Regions from separate parts of the Streptomyces sp. NBC_01707 genome, predicted to be linked through region 2. Evidence: riboswitches for the same ligand, from Rfam matches in the RefSeq annotation. Region 2 holds a riboswitch; each other region holds the start of a gene.

Region 1 (3,534 bases), 1.6 Mb from region 2:
CGCGAGCCCCCACCGGATCCTTCCGGCGGGGGCCCGTCGCCGTCCGGGGCCGTGGCTACCCGGGCCGCACGCTGCCGTAGATCGGCATGTAGTAGATCGATTCCTCGCGGACGTTCGCGCCCGGCTTCGGCGCGTGGATCATCATGCCGTCGCCCTTGTAGATGCCGACGTGGCTGATGTCGTCGTAGAAGAAGACGAGGTCGCCCGGCTGCAGATCCGCCGTCGCGATCCGCGTGCCGATCTTCACCTGGTCCCAGGTGGTACGGGGTATGTCGACGCCCGCCGCCTTCCAGGCGGCCTGGGTCAGCCCCGAGCAGTCGTACGACGACGGGCCCGTCGCGCCCCAGACGTACGGCTTGCCCAACTGGGCGCGGGCGAAGGCGAGGACCTTGTCGGCCTTCGTGGTGGCGCTGCTGTCCGATCCGGTCCCGGTCCCTGTGTCACCGCCGGATCCGGCCTGGTTCGCGGCCTCCTCGGCCTTGCGGTCCGCCTCCGCCTTGGCGGCCGCCTGCTGACGGGCCAGCTCCTCGGCCTTGCGCTTGGCCTCCGCCTCCTTCTTCCGCTCCAGCGCCGCGAGCCGCGCCTTCTCCTCGGCCGTCAGCTTCGACAGCATCGCGCGGGCCTCGCCCAACTTCTTCTGGACGTTCTCCTTGCTGGTCCGCAGCGTGGCCTGCGACTCGGTGAGCGTCTCCAGACTCTTCGCCGCCTCGGTGCGCTTCTTCGACGCCGCGGCCTGCTGCGTACGGAAGTCCGTGACCGCCTTCTGCTGCCGGCCCGCCATCCGGGCCATCAGCTGGTTCTCGTCGAAGTACGACTGCGGGTCGTCGGCCAGGAAGAATGTGGCGCTCGGCGCGATGGAGCCGGTGCGGTACTGCGCCGCCGCGTAGTTGCCGAGCGCCCTGCGCGCATCGTTCAGCTTGTCGGCACGCTTCGCGACGTCGTCCAGCAGCGCGTCGACCTTGCCCCGCTGCGCGGCGGAGGCCTCCTTCGCCTGGTTGTACTGCTGGGTCGCGGTGCCCGCCTGCCGGTAGAGGTCGTCGACCTTCTTCTGCACGTCCTCGATGCTGGGCTTCGGCGAGGCCGGGGCGGCCGTGGCGCTCTGTGTGGAGAGCAGGGTCACACCCGCCAGGGCGGCCGTCGTGAGCCCGACGGCGGGCGTGGTGGAGCGCATCCGGGTGCGCGGTTTGCGATGCGACGCCAAGGCCGGCATCTCCTTCCGTGGACCGCCTACCGGGTTAGCTGTCGGGTTCGGGCGGAACGGAAGGCTGCCCTACGGTCCGGATGTGGAGATATGGACCGATTCACCCCGGTGATGCATGTGGGTCCCCGGTTCCGAACTCCCGCGAGGGCAGCCCGGATTCGGCGTGGGCGCCCGCTCGGCGTGGTTCGCCTCAGGGGGTACGGGCCGCCCGATCGAGCACGCTAGCCAACCCGTGGTGCCGCTGTGAAGGTTGATGTTCGATATGCCCGATACATTTTCGTGACCTTGTCGGCGGAGCCGGGGATGCGGGCCGGGCCGCCCCCTCTTCCTCTACGCGGTGTGGGCGCACGCTCTCCCTGTGTGCCCGTGCGCCGGGTGCGGTTCGCCATGCGGCCGCACGGTGTCGGTGCGGCGGCCTAGACTCGTCAAGCGATGAGCAGCCTCTTTGACGACAGCTTCCTGGCCGGCCTCCAGCACTCGGAGGAAGAGCCCCCGCCGCCCCCCGAGGACTCCGCACCCGAAGCGGTGCCGGAGGATCTCTTCGCGGGCGTGTTCGACGCGCCCCCGCCGCCCAGGGACGCGTACTACCGGGACGGCGCCCACCGCCCCGTCATCGACGCCGCCGCCCTGCTCGACGGGTTGAACACCGAGCAGCGTGCCGCCGTCGTGCACGCGGGGTCGCCGCTGCTCATCGTCGCCGGGGCCGGCTCCGGCAAGACCCGGGTGCTCACCCACCGCATCGCCCATCTGCTGGCCGAGCGCGGGGTGCATCCCGGCCAGATCCTGGCGATCACCTTCACCAACAAGGCCGCGGGCGAGATGAAGGAGCGCGTCGAGCAGCTCGTCGGACCGCGCGCCAACGCCATGTGGGTCATGACGTTCCACAGCGCGTGCGTGCGGATCCTGCGCCGTGAGTCGAAGAAGCTCGGCTTCACCTCGTCGTTCTCGATCTACGACGCCGCCGACTCCAAGCGGCTGATGGCCCTGGTCTGCCGCGATCTGGACCTCGATCCGAAGCGCTTCCCGCCGAAGTCGTTCACGGCGAAGGTCTCGAACCTGAAGAACGAGCTGATCGACGAGGAGACCTTCGCCGGGCAGGCCGCGGACGGCTTCGAGAAGACGCTCGCCCAGGCCTACGCGATGTACCAGTCCCGGCTGCGCGAGGCCAACGCACTGGACTTCGACGACATCATCATGACGACGGTCCATCTGCTCCAGGCGTTCCCGGATGTCGCCGAGCACTACCGCCGCCGCTTCCGGCACGTCCTCGTGGACGAGTACCAGGACACCAACCACGCGCAGTACACGCTCGTACGCGAACTGGTGGGCCCGGCCGGACCGGCCGACGCCCCCGCCGAGCTGTGTGTCGTGGGTGACGCGGACCAGTCGATCTACGCCTTCCGCGGCGCGACCATCCGCAACATCCTCCAGTTCGAGGAGGACTACCCGAACGCGACGACGATCCTGCTGGAGCAGAACTACCGCTCCACGCAGACGATCCTCTCCGCGGCCAACGCGGTCATCGAACGCAACGAGAGCCGCCGCCCCAAGAACCTCTGGACGAACGCGGGCGAGGGTGCCCGGATCACCGGCTATGTCGCCGACACCGAGCACGACGAGGCGCAGTTCGTCGCCGACGAGATCGACCGGCTGACCGACGCGGGCGACGCCAAGGCGGGCGATGTCGCCATCTTCTACCGGACGAACGCGCAGTCCCGCGTCTTCGAAGAGATCTTCATCCGCGTCGGCCTGCCCTACAAGGTCGTCGGCGGCGTGCGCTTCTACGAGCGCAAGGAGGTCCGGGACATCCTGGCCTACCTCCGGGTCCTCGCCAACCCCGAGGACACCGTCCCGCTGCGCCGCATTCTGAACGTGCCGAAGCGCGGCATCGGCGACCGCGCCGAGGCGATGATCGACGCCCTGTCGCTGCGCGAGAAGATCACGTTCCCGCAGGCACTGCGCCGCGTCGACGAGGCGTACGGCATGGCGGCCCGCTCGGCCAACGCCGTCAAGCGGTTCAACACGTTGATGGAGGAGCTGCGCACGATCGTCGAGTCGGGCGCGGGCCCCGCCGTGGTGCTGGAGGCGGTCCTGGAGCGGACCGGCTATCTCGCGGAACTCCAGGCGTCCACCGACCCGCAGGACGAGACCCGCATCGAGAACCTTCAGGAACTCGCCGCCGTCGCGCTCGAGTTCGAGCAGGAGCGGGGGGAGGCCGACGCAGGGGAAGGCGCGAGTGCGGGCACGCTCGCCGAATTCCTGGAGAAGGTCGCGCTCGTCGCCGACTCCGACCAGATTCCCGACGAGGACACGGACGGCTCCGGCGTCATCAC
Region 2 (3,534 bases):
CGTCGAGCGCGAGCGCGATGTCCTTGCCCGGGGCGTAACCGGCTTCCTTGATGGCCTCGAGGATGAGGTCCAGGGCGGCGCGGTTCGACTCCAGGTTCGGCGCGAAGCCGCCCTCGTCGCCGAGACCGGTCGACAGGCCCTTCGTCTTCAGGACCTTCTTCAGCGTGTGGTAGACCTCGGCGCCCCAGCGCAGGGCCTCGGAGAAGGACTCCGCACCGATCGGGGCGATCATGAACTCCTGGATGTCCACGTTGGAGTCGGCGTGCGACCCACCGTTGAGGATGTTCATCATCGGGACGGGCAGCAGGTGCGCGTTCGGGCCACCGAGGTAGCGGAACAGCGGCAGGTCCGAGGCCTCGGAGGCGGCGTGCGCGACGGCCAGCGAGACGCCGAGGATGGCGTTGGCGCCGAGCGAGCCCTTGTTCTCGGTGGCGTCCAGGTCGAACATCGCCTGGTCGATCAGCCGCTGCTCGGTGGCGTCGTAGCCGACGAGCTCCGGGCCGATCTGCTCGATCACGGCGAGGACGGCCTTCTCGACGCCCTTGCCCTGGTAACGGTTGGGGTCACCGTCGCGAAGCTCAATGGCCTCGAACGCACCGGTGGAGGCGCCGGACGGAACAGCAGCACGGCCGGTGCTGCCGTCGTCGAGGCCGACCTCGACCTCGACCGTGGGGTTTCCGCGGGAGTCGAGGATTTCCCGGGCTACGACGACGTCGATGGACGGCACGAGGCATCTCCTTCTGGGATGTGACGCTGATTGTGCAGGGTCGCTTTGGCCTTGCGCCAAGAGCCTAACCGCCTTGGCGCACTGCGTTCGGCGACCGCCCGCCTCCTGGGACGAAAAAGGACCCAAGGGCACCCGAAGACGGGCAAATCTTGCGAAATCTACTGAGCGGTAACCACAACAGTTGAACGCTGAGCGCAGAAACCCCGACCCGGCGCGTACGGGGGAATCCGCGCCGGGTCGGGGTGCTCAGGGAGGAGAGAGAGCTTTTCTGCCGAGGCTCGTACTACTTCGTCAGGTGGAGCTGCTGACCCGGGAAGATCAGGTCGGCGTCCTTGACGATGTTCTTGTTCAGCTTGAACAGCTGCTGCCAGCCGCCCTTCACCTTGTGCGCCTCGGCGATCTTGCTGAGCGAGTCACCGGCCTTCACCTTGTACTCGCCGTCACCCTTCGCGACCTTCTGGCCGGTCGGCGTGGTGACGGTCTTCGCGGCCTCGGGGGCGGTGCCGCGGTCCGAGCGGGAGGCGGTGGGGGCCTCGGTGTGCTCGGCCGGCTTCGGCGCGGCCGGCTTCGCGGCGGCGGAGCCGGTGTCGACACCCGGGTCGACACCGTCGTTGGTCAGGTTGCCGGCGCCGGCACAGCCCCAGGCGCCCGGACCCTGCATGTCGAGGAGCTTCTCGGCGGTGGCGATCTGCTGGGCCTTGGTGGCCAGGTCGGCCCGCGGGGCGTACTGCGTGCCGCCGGCGGCAGCCCAGCTGGACTGCGAGAACTGCAGGCCGCCGTAGTAGCCGTTGCCGGTGTTGATGGACCAGTTGCCACCGGACTCGCACTGGGCGACGGCGTCCCACGTGGCGACGGAGGCCGCGGAGGCGCCCGTGGCGCCCATCAGGGGAACGGCGATGGCGGCACCGGCGACACCGGCGAGCGTGGCCACACGGACGGCCTTGGACGGGCGACGGTGCTTGCCCTTGCTGTTCAGCAGCATGCAACTTCTCCTCACCGACGCCTACGAGGTGAGCTGTCGGGTTCGGGCCAAGTGAGTTGCCCGGCCGCATGTCCTAGCACGCGACTTCACCCCAAGCCGGTCCTGACGGTCCTTCGACCATCGGTTCCGGCGCTTACCTGGGTCCCCCGCTCCTGCCTACGGCGCTTTACGCGTCTGTTCCCTTCGACCGACGGCAGGATTCGGCGTGACGATCGACGGGGCCCGCGGTGCGAGCGGTTCCGACCGTAAACGCACGCAACCCCCACATTCAAAGACGGACATAACCGACAATCATCCCCTACTCACGTCCGGCCGGTCATCGTTTTCGCAGGTGGGGGGCAATACGGACAGGCCTGACCGACAAGACACGCCGATTAACGCAAAGAGACCCATGTCTCACTTACGCATAAGTGGACATAGGCCTCTGAACTACCCCTATTTTTGGGGTGATTTAAGCTGTTGATCAGATTGGTCTCACTCCGCCTTCACACCGAGATCGAGGCTCTGGCCAGGAAGAATGAGATCCGGGTCGTCGCCGACAGCACTCTTGTTTGCCTCATAGAGCGCCGGCCATCCGCCATGAACCTTCTGTGCATCAGCAATTGCCCAGAGGTTGTCGCCCGGCCGAACGGTGTATGTGCCGTCGGCGGCCGAGTCGCGCGTGTCGCGTCCGTCACTGTTACCGCGGGAAGCATGGCGGCCCGAGTCGCGGTCACCACCCGTTCCCATGCCCTGGCTCACCTCGGGAGCCGGCGCGCCACGGTGCTTACCACCCGTCTCGTTGCCCGAAGAGCGGGAAGATCGGGACGAGTCGGCTGAACCGGACGTATCCGGCACGTCGGCCGACGGCTCGCTCGATGCCGCACCCGACGCCTGCCCCGAGGCCTTGCCGGACGACTTCTCCGACGACTTGTCGGACGACGACTTCGATCCGCCCGTGGCGTTCGCCTCGTCCGACGCCTCGTCCGAGGCCTCGTCGGACGGGTCCGCGCTCTCCGTCGGGTCGGTCGACAGCAGGCTTCCCGGGTCGACACCCGGCAGCGCTCCGTCCACCGTGAGCCCGGAGATCACCGCGCAGCTGGGCCACGCCCGTGGCCCCTGGTCGTCGAGGACCTTCTCGGCGACCGCTATCTGCTGCGAGCGGCTGGCGAGGTCGGCACGCGAGGCGTACGCCTCACCGCCGTACGACTTCCAGGTGTCCTGCGAGAACTGGAGACCGCCGTAGAAGCCGTTGCCGAGATCGGCACTCCACATGCCGCCGCTCTCGCACTCGGCGACCCGGTCCCAGGTCGTGGCGTCGGCCGCGTGCGCGCCGGCCGCGCCGAGCAGCGGGATGGCGATGGCCGAGCCGGTGACGCCTGCGGCGACGACGATGGCAGGTGCCTGACGAGGGCGACGGTGTCTGCCGTTCGCGGAGCCCATGGAGTTGCCTTCCGTGTGACTGACAAGTGACTGGTGAGTCGAACGGTGAACGTAGCGGCACTCGAACGCTTGTCACAAGTCGATGCAGCGCAGATCACGTGAAAGTCACGGAGTTGACAGAGCGTCACCTTCACCGGAGCGATGTCCGGGATGGAACTCCACGGGAAGAGTGCGCAGTCCGCGCATGATGAGCCCCCCGCGCCACCGCAAATCGGTAGGTTCCACCGCAAGGCGCAGATCGGGGAGGCGCCTCAGAAGGGTGGCCAGCGCGGCTTGTCCCTCCAGCCGGGCGAGCGGCGCTCCCAGGCAGTAGTGGATGCCGTGACCGTAGCCGAGGTGCTGATTGTCACGCCGGGAGAGGTCGAGGGTGTCGGGGTCGGCGAACCGTTCCGGATCCCGGTCC
Region 3 (3,534 bases), 4.0 Mb from region 2:
GGCGGGACTCGGCGACTGGACCCCGAACCCCGAGCGCTTCCCCGGCGGACTGAAGCCGCTCGCCGACGAAGTGCACGCGCTCGGCATGCAGTTCGGCATCTGGGTCGAACCGGAGATGGTGAACGCCGACAGTGACCTGTATCGCGCGCACCCTGACTGGGTGCAGCACTTTCCCGGCCGGACCCGGACGGAGTTCCGTCATCAGCTGGTGCTCAATCTGGCCCGGACCGATGTGCGGAACCATCTGTGGGAACAGCTCGACTCACTGCTTTCCAGCGCCCCGATCGACTATGTGAAATGGGACTTCAACCGCTGCTTCACCGATGCGGGGTGGCCGGGCGAGGAGTATCCGCAGAAGCTCTGGATCGAGCATGTGGATGCGCTGTACGCGCTGATCGACCGGCTGCGGGCGGCTCACCCCGGTGTCGCTTTCGAGTCCTGCTCGGGCGGCGGTGGCAGGATCGATCTGGGCATCCTCGCCCGTACCGACCAGGTGTGGACCTCCGACAACACCGACCCGCTGGACCGGCTCGCCATCCAGGAGGGCTTCGGGCAGATCCATCCGGCTCGAGTGATGGCCGCCTGGGTGACCGACAGTCCGAATGTCCAGCTCAACGGCAGGGTGAGCTCGCTGCGCTTCCGGTTCGTGAGCGCGATGGCCGGGGTGCTCGGGGTCGGCGGAGACCTCACCGAGTGGAGCGACGAGGAGCTGGCCGAGGCCCGGGGCTGGGTGGACCTGTACAAGGAGATCCGCCCGGTGGTGCAGCACGGTGCGCTGTACCGGCTGCGTGCGCCGCGTGGCGGGCTCGGCGCCGTGCAGTACACACGCGGTGACGAGACCGTCGTGCTCATGTGGCTGGAGACACAGAGGTACGGGGAGCTGCCGCCGGTCCTGCGGCTGCGTGGGCTCGACCCCACGGCGACCTACACCTGTTCGGACACCGGGGCCGTCCACCACGGTTCCGTGCTGCTGCATCAGGGGCTGCACACCGGCCTGCGGGGGGATCTGGACGCGAAGGTGCTGAGGCTCCGCCGCGGATGATGTTCATGACATGTCCGTATTGAGGCATTTAGTCGAACATGCCCTGATTCAGCGGTAGATGAGGGGCCTTTCGTGAGCGGGATCATATCTGTGACGGTGTGTGCTGGTGCGGGGGGCGGGGATTCCGTGCACCGCGCGGAAAGCCAAGATCCTTAATCCACGGAGTGTGACCGGAATTCCGCGCCGATTTCCTGGCGCGGATTCCGGCACGCAACCGATGGCTTGTTCTGCTCGTCCTCACTCGTTTACGGTCACCGTCAATCCGGACGGACCGCCTAATCCTGCCGCCGACCGGAATTCGCATCCACTCATCGTGTGGCAGGAGCGGGGGAACCAGGTAAGCCGCCGACCGGAGAAATCCGGCCGGCTCGGGGTGAAGTCGCACCTCATGCGACCGGGCATCTCCAGCCCGAACCCGACAGCTCACCTCGTAGGCGCCGGAGAGGAAATTCTTCATGCCCATATCGGGTAAGCACCGTCGTCCGAAGTCCAGCACCATCGCTCGTGGCGTTGCCGCCGTCGGCGCCGGCGGGGCCGTCATCGCCCTCCCGCTGCTCGGTGCCACCGGTGCCCACGCCGCGGAGCAGGCCGCCCCCGCCGCGCACTCCGCCGCCGCTCCGGCCGCCCCGGTCGCGAAGAAGCAGTCCGAGACCCGGACGTACTCCGTCGTCGCCGGCGACTACCTGTCGAAGATCGCCTCCGACAACAAGGTCGAGGGTGGCTGGGAGAAGCTGTACCAGGACAACCGTGAGGTCATCGGCGGCAACCCGAGCCTGATCCACCCGGGCATGAAGCTGACCCTCGGCGGCCCTGCCGCGGCCACCGGCACCACGCCGGCCGCCCCGGCTCCGTCGAAGGCTCCGGCGGTCACCAAGCCCGCGCCCGCCCAGAGCAGCAGCTCCGGCTACGTCGCCCCGGTTCCGGGCAAGCACACCACCAACTACCGTGCCTCCGGTGCCAACTGGTCCAGTGGCAGCCACACCGGCATCGACTTCCCGGTCTCCACCGGCACCAGCGTGAAGGCGATCACCTCCGGCACCGTCGTCACTGCCGGCTGGGGTGGCGCGTACGGCAACGAGGTCGTCGTCAAGCACGCCGACGGCCACTACTCGCAGTACGGCCACCTGTCCGCGCTCTCCGTCTCGGTGGGTCAGACCCTCTCGACCGGCCAGCAGATCGGCCTCTCCGGTGCCACCGGCAACGTCACCGGCCCGCACCTCCACTTCGAGGTCCGCACCGGTCCCGCGTACGGCTCGGACATCGACCCTGTCGCCTTCCTGGCGTCGCACGGAATCTCCGTCTGATCTGATCCGATCAGGCCTGATCCGAACGGCTTGTTGAAGGGGCGGTGCGCGGCGGCGCACCGCCCCTTCGCTTATTCCCTCTTTACCAAAACCTGACCGGGTGGTCTATCTCACCTCCCGTCAACCCCTTATTACGGTCGCGTAGGTCACATTCGGCAGTGCAGGATGTGCCCTTGTGGCAGACGATTCGAGAAAAAATCAACGTGGCGTCAACAACCGGCATGGCGCCATCGGGTCGTACGCAGCGATTGGCGACAGCTTCACCGAGGGGGTCGGTGACCCCGGCCCGGACGGAACCTTCGTCGGCTGGGCGGACCGTTTCGCCGTACTCCTCGCGGACCAGCTCCCCGACCCCGACGCGGCGACGAACACCGGTTCCGCCGGTTCGGCTCACGGGAACTTCCGTTACGCCAATCTCGCCGTACGCGGACGCCTCCTCGACCAGATAGTCGAGGAACAGGTGCCGCGCGCCAAGCAGCTCGCCCCCGACCTGGTGAGCTTCTGCGCGGGCGGCAATGACATCATCCGGCCCGGCACCGACCCCGACGACGTGGCCGAGCGGTTCGAGCGCGCGGTCGCCGACCTGACACGGTCGGTCGGCACCGTCATGGTCACGACCGGCTTCGACACCCGCGGCGTTCCCGTACTGCGCCATCTGCGCGGCAAGATCGCCACCTACACCGCCCATGTGCGGTCCATCGCCGACCGCTACGACTGCCCGGTCCTCGACCTGTGGTCGCTGCGGTCCGTGCAGGACAGGCGCGCCTGGGACGACGACCGGCTCCACCTGTCGGCCGAGGGACACACCCGGGTCGCGCTGCGCGCCGCCCAGGTCCTCGGCCTCGATGTGCCGGCCGACCCCGACCAGGAGTGGCCGCCGCAGGCACAGCGCGGCACGCTCGAGGTACGGCGCGACGACATCCACTGGGCCCGCGAATATCTGGTGCCCTGGATCGGGCGGCGGCTGCGCGGCGAGTCCTCCGGTGACCACGTCGAGGCGAAGCGCCCCGACCTGTTGCCGCTGTGACCGGCGCGGTGTCCTCTTCGGCCGGACGGGCGCGCTCGCAGCGACCCGTCCGGTTCGATCAGGCTCGTCCGCCGACCGGGAACAACGGCAGCAACGCTTGATCCCGGTGAGCCGGTACGCCCGCCGGCTCGGCCGGTATGCGTTCCAGCACCCCGCCCGCG
Region 4 (3,534 bases), 2.2 Mb from region 2:
GGTTCCGCCGCCGCCCGCCGAGCCCGCGAGCGTCTCGAGTAGCGTCCGCAACTGCGGGTCGTCCAGACCGTAGGCATCCAGCAGTCGGCTCACATCGGCCGGTTTCACACCGCTGGTACCGGTCTCGATCCGGCTCACCTTCGACTGATGCCAGCCGAGCAGCTGTGCAGCGTCACGACTCGTCAGTCCGGACGTGTGGCGCAGACTCCGCAGCTCCTCCCCGAGCTTGCGGCGGCGCACCGTGGGACCGTGCTGCATGCGCGGCCTCCCTCCCTCTCGTGCCGAGGGGCCATCTTGCCGCCCATGTGCGTTATTCCGGGCCATAGTTCACCGCTTCGAGCGACAGATATATGCATATCTTGGTGGATCGCCGTCACGGAGGGCCGGATCAGTGGCAGTCTGGCGCGAAGCGCATCCCGGGTCGATCGCGGGTCGGTCCGGGCGGGAAAAGGACGGCTCGCCATGGCAGACCATCAAGAAGCACGTGTCACTCTGCCGAGCGAGCCGCTCTCGGTCTCCTCGGCCCGGAGATACGTGGCGGAAGTGCTCGCCGACTGGGGTCTCCCCGATGACACGGAGACTGCCGACACCATCCGGCTCATCGTCTCCGAGCTCACCACCAACGCCGTCCAGCACACCTTCGGCCAGTCGCCCACCTTCACGGTGGACCTGCGGCTGGAGCGGGAGGAACAGCTGCATCTCGGGGTGACGGACAGTCACCCCCGCTGGCCCCAGCGACTGCCCGCTGCCGTGCGGCAGGACAACGGGCGCGGCATGGTGATCATTCGCTGCCTGGCCAAGGAGTGCGGGGGACGGCTCACGGTCACGCCGACCGCCGAAGGGGGCAAGACCGTCTGGATCGAGCTCCCCTGGACGTTCCCCGTCCAGACCTGACCACCGTCCTCGCAGACCCTGACTCATGCCCGGCCCGGCCCGGACGTCGCGTCGCCGGTGGCGGTAGCGATGGCGTCGTCGGCCGTCGCCGTGCATGGTCACTGAGCGGCCCTCCCGAAGCCGTCGCGCGGCAGTGCGCACAGCGTCGCGGCCGGCCCACTCGCCGAGGTGCGCCACAGCGATGGTCCGCCGGACAGGCGCGGTTTCCCCGTCGCGTGGACGGGTGCGTCGGCGCCATCGCGGCGACCGTCTCAGGCACCACCGCCGTGCCGATCCCCGCATCGACCGGGGCGCAGGTCGGCCCTGGACCGGTACCCGCACACCAATGGCGGATGTCACCCCCCCCGCCTCGGCCGGAGTGTTCTCCACTCCGCGGCGGGGTGTACGTCCTCCACCTCGGGATCAGCGCTCTGCACGCGGCGCCGCGCCGCACCACGGACGGGGCTCCGACGCGGGGCGGGCCGGTGGGCCTTCCGTGACCGGATCAGGACGCGTGCTGCGCCGAGGGCGGCTGCGGCGCGCAGCGCGCACCGCGCCGGGGACGGTGCTGGCCACCGGCACCCTGCTGCCCCGGGCCGACGGAGGTGACCGGCCACCTGAAAGGCGGAGGACGCGGAGGTCAGCGGACCCGTCCGTACCAGACACTCCGCGTCCAGATCTTCTCCAGCCGCACCACGGAACCGGTCTTCGGCGAGTGCCAGATTCTGCCCCTACCGGCGTAGATCCCTACGTGGTAGACGCCGCGCCCCCAGTGGAAGAAGACCAGATCGCCACGGCGTCGCTGCGAGGCCGAGATGTGCCGGGTCTTGTTGTACTGCTGCTGGGCCGTGCGGGGGAGCTTCTTGCCCACCCTTTTGAACACGTACATCGTCAGACCCGAACAGTCGAAGCGGTGGGGGCCTGTGGCCCCGTACCGGTACGGCGATCCCTTCTTCGACGCGGCGATGTTGAGCGCCTTCGTGGAATGAGCCGCGGCCTGGGCTTCGACCACAGCGCCGGGGGCGATCACGGAGCCGCCGACGGCGGCGAGCGTCAGAACCGTGGCGGTGCCGGCCCGGGTGAGCAGAGACGGGACATGAACCTGCGCAGTCATGCGCAACCCTTCGTCAGCCGCCTGTGAAGGATGACCTGTCGGGTTCGGGCTGGCGAAGTTGCCCGGCCGCACTCGGCGGCTTCACCCCGAGGGTCGACCGGATGTCCGGTCGACCCGTTGTGCTCGGGTCCTCCACTCCTGCCGATCCACCTCTGTCGACCAGGCATCCGGGCGGCGGCAGGACTCGGCGTCCGCCCGAACCGCCCCGCCGCGGTGGCGGGGGCTTGTCGTCCCACGGATCTTGACTCACCGAGTGCCGGATTTCCTAGGATTCACTGCGATATGGAAGTTTCGTCGTGATTGACCCGTACGGGTGGGTACAGTCGCACCGTGAACCCGGCCGGTCTCCCCGACCGGTCCCGTACCAGCGGCGGAATGGCAGACTCCGTTCACCGGCCACTCCGGGGGCGCAAGTTGAACAATCCCTCGCGCGGGGGACCTCCTACGCCGAACGAGCGAGGAATTTTGATCAGGCCGCCGGGCGTGTCGCGGAAGGGAGTTGATCAACTCGTCTGGGCAGGGGGCACGGTGACCCGTCGGGCCCGTCGTTCCCCGTCCAACACGCGGAGCGCTCGCGCCAAGGTGGCGGCGTGGATCTGCGCTTCACCGCGCTCGTGCATCGACGCGAGTGCGTTCCGCAGGGCGACGGCCCGCGAGGCGAGTGCCTGCGCGGCGCGCAGCGCGCCGTAGGTGTCGCTGCCGTGTGCGGGGTTGATCCGCCCCAACTGGTCGAGCACTTCCAGATAACAGTCGATGAACTCGGCCTCGGCGCGCGTCAGTGCGGGCAGCGGCGGGAACTCCGGTGGCTGCATCGGGTGTTCACCTCGCGGCGTTCGGCGGGAGCGACTTCTTGCGGTTCTCCAGAACGTGGTCCACCAGGCCGTACGCCTTGGCGCCCGGGGCGTCGAGGATGAGATCGCGCTCGATGTCCGCGGCGATCCGCTCGGCAGTTCGCCCGGTGTGACGGGCCAGCAGGCGGGTGAGCTGCTCACGGATGCGGATCAGTTCCCGTGCCTCGATCTCCAGATCGGACGGCTGGCCCTGCAGCGCCTCGGGAAGCGCGGGCTGCTGCACGACGACCCTGGCACCGGGGAGGGCGTGCCGCCGGCCGGGGGCGCCCGCGGCGAGCAGCAGGGCCGCGCTGGAACCGGCCTGTCCGAGGCAGAAGGTCTCCACCTCGCAGGTGAGGTACTCCATCGTGTCGTAGATCGCCGCCATGGCGTCGAACGATCCGCCGGGGGAGTTGATGTAGAGGGAGATGGGCCGGTCGGGTGCCGCGTGTTCCAGGTACATGAACTGCGCGATCAGGTCGGTGGCGGCGGTGTCGTCGACCGGAGTGCCGAGGAAGACGATCCGCTCGGCGAGCAGCTTGGAGTACGGGTCGAGGGTGCGGGTCCCGTCGGTCGTGCGTTCGGTGAACTCGGGCAGTACGTAACGGGCGGCAGGGCGGAACATGGTGAAGCCTCTCCTCCGGTGTCTGCGTCTGCGTGCGGCCTGCACAAGCGTCTGTAAAAAATGTACAGGACGTACAGAAGGTTATGATGGGG

Evidence for each region. Region 2 has a riboswitch for cyclic di-AMP ahead of OG963_RS27065 (transglycosylase family protein). Riboswitches for the same ligand answer to the same signal wherever they lie in the genome.
Region 1: another riboswitch for cyclic di-AMP. It lies ahead of OG963_RS19585 (C40 family peptidase); the one in region 2 lies ahead of OG963_RS27065 (transglycosylase family protein).
Region 3: another riboswitch for cyclic di-AMP. It lies ahead of OG963_RS09360 (LysM peptidoglycan-binding domain-containing M23 family metallopeptidase); the one in region 2 lies ahead of OG963_RS27065 (transglycosylase family protein).
Region 4: another riboswitch for cyclic di-AMP. It lies ahead of OG963_RS36755 (C40 family peptidase); the one in region 2 lies ahead of OG963_RS27065 (transglycosylase family protein).

What each region holds. Positions count from the first base shown of each region.
Region 1 is NZ_CP109190.1:4,379,587-4,383,120, reverse strand. It holds gene OG963_RS19585 (C40 family peptidase) at 56-1,201, opposite strand; cyclic di-AMP (ydaO/yuaA leader) riboswitch at 1,209-1,375, opposite strand; gene pcrA (DNA helicase PcrA) at 1,634-3,534, shown strand, end outside.
Region 2 is NZ_CP109190.1:6,003,113-6,006,646, reverse strand. It holds gene eno (phosphopyruvate hydratase) at 1-727, opposite strand, end outside; gene OG963_RS27065 (transglycosylase family protein) at 1,011-1,709, opposite strand; cyclic di-AMP (ydaO/yuaA leader) riboswitch at 1,713-1,883, opposite strand; gene OG963_RS27060 (transglycosylase family protein) at 2,184-3,131, opposite strand; gene OG963_RS27055 (cytochrome P450) at 3,237-3,534, opposite strand, start outside.
Region 3 is NZ_CP109190.1:2,048,875-2,052,408, reverse strand. It holds gene OG963_RS09365 (alpha-galactosidase) at 1-1,042, shown strand, start outside; cyclic di-AMP (ydaO/yuaA leader) riboswitch at 1,338-1,494, shown strand; gene OG963_RS09360 (LysM peptidoglycan-binding domain-containing M23 family metallopeptidase) at 1,498-2,346, shown strand; gene OG963_RS09355 (SGNH/GDSL hydrolase family protein) at 2,522-3,373, shown strand; gene OG963_RS09350 (STM4011 family radical SAM protein) at 3,432-3,534, opposite strand, start outside.
Region 4 is NZ_CP109190.1:8,195,790-8,199,323, forward strand. It holds gene OG963_RS36745 (helix-turn-helix transcriptional regulator) at 1-258, opposite strand, end outside; gene OG963_RS36750 (ATP-binding protein) at 463-894, shown strand; gene OG963_RS36755 (C40 family peptidase) at 1,514-1,987, opposite strand; cyclic di-AMP (ydaO/yuaA leader) riboswitch at 1,991-2,187, opposite strand; gene OG963_RS36760 (hypothetical protein) at 2,491-2,799, opposite strand; gene OG963_RS36765 (ATP-dependent Clp protease proteolytic subunit) at 2,807-3,442, opposite strand.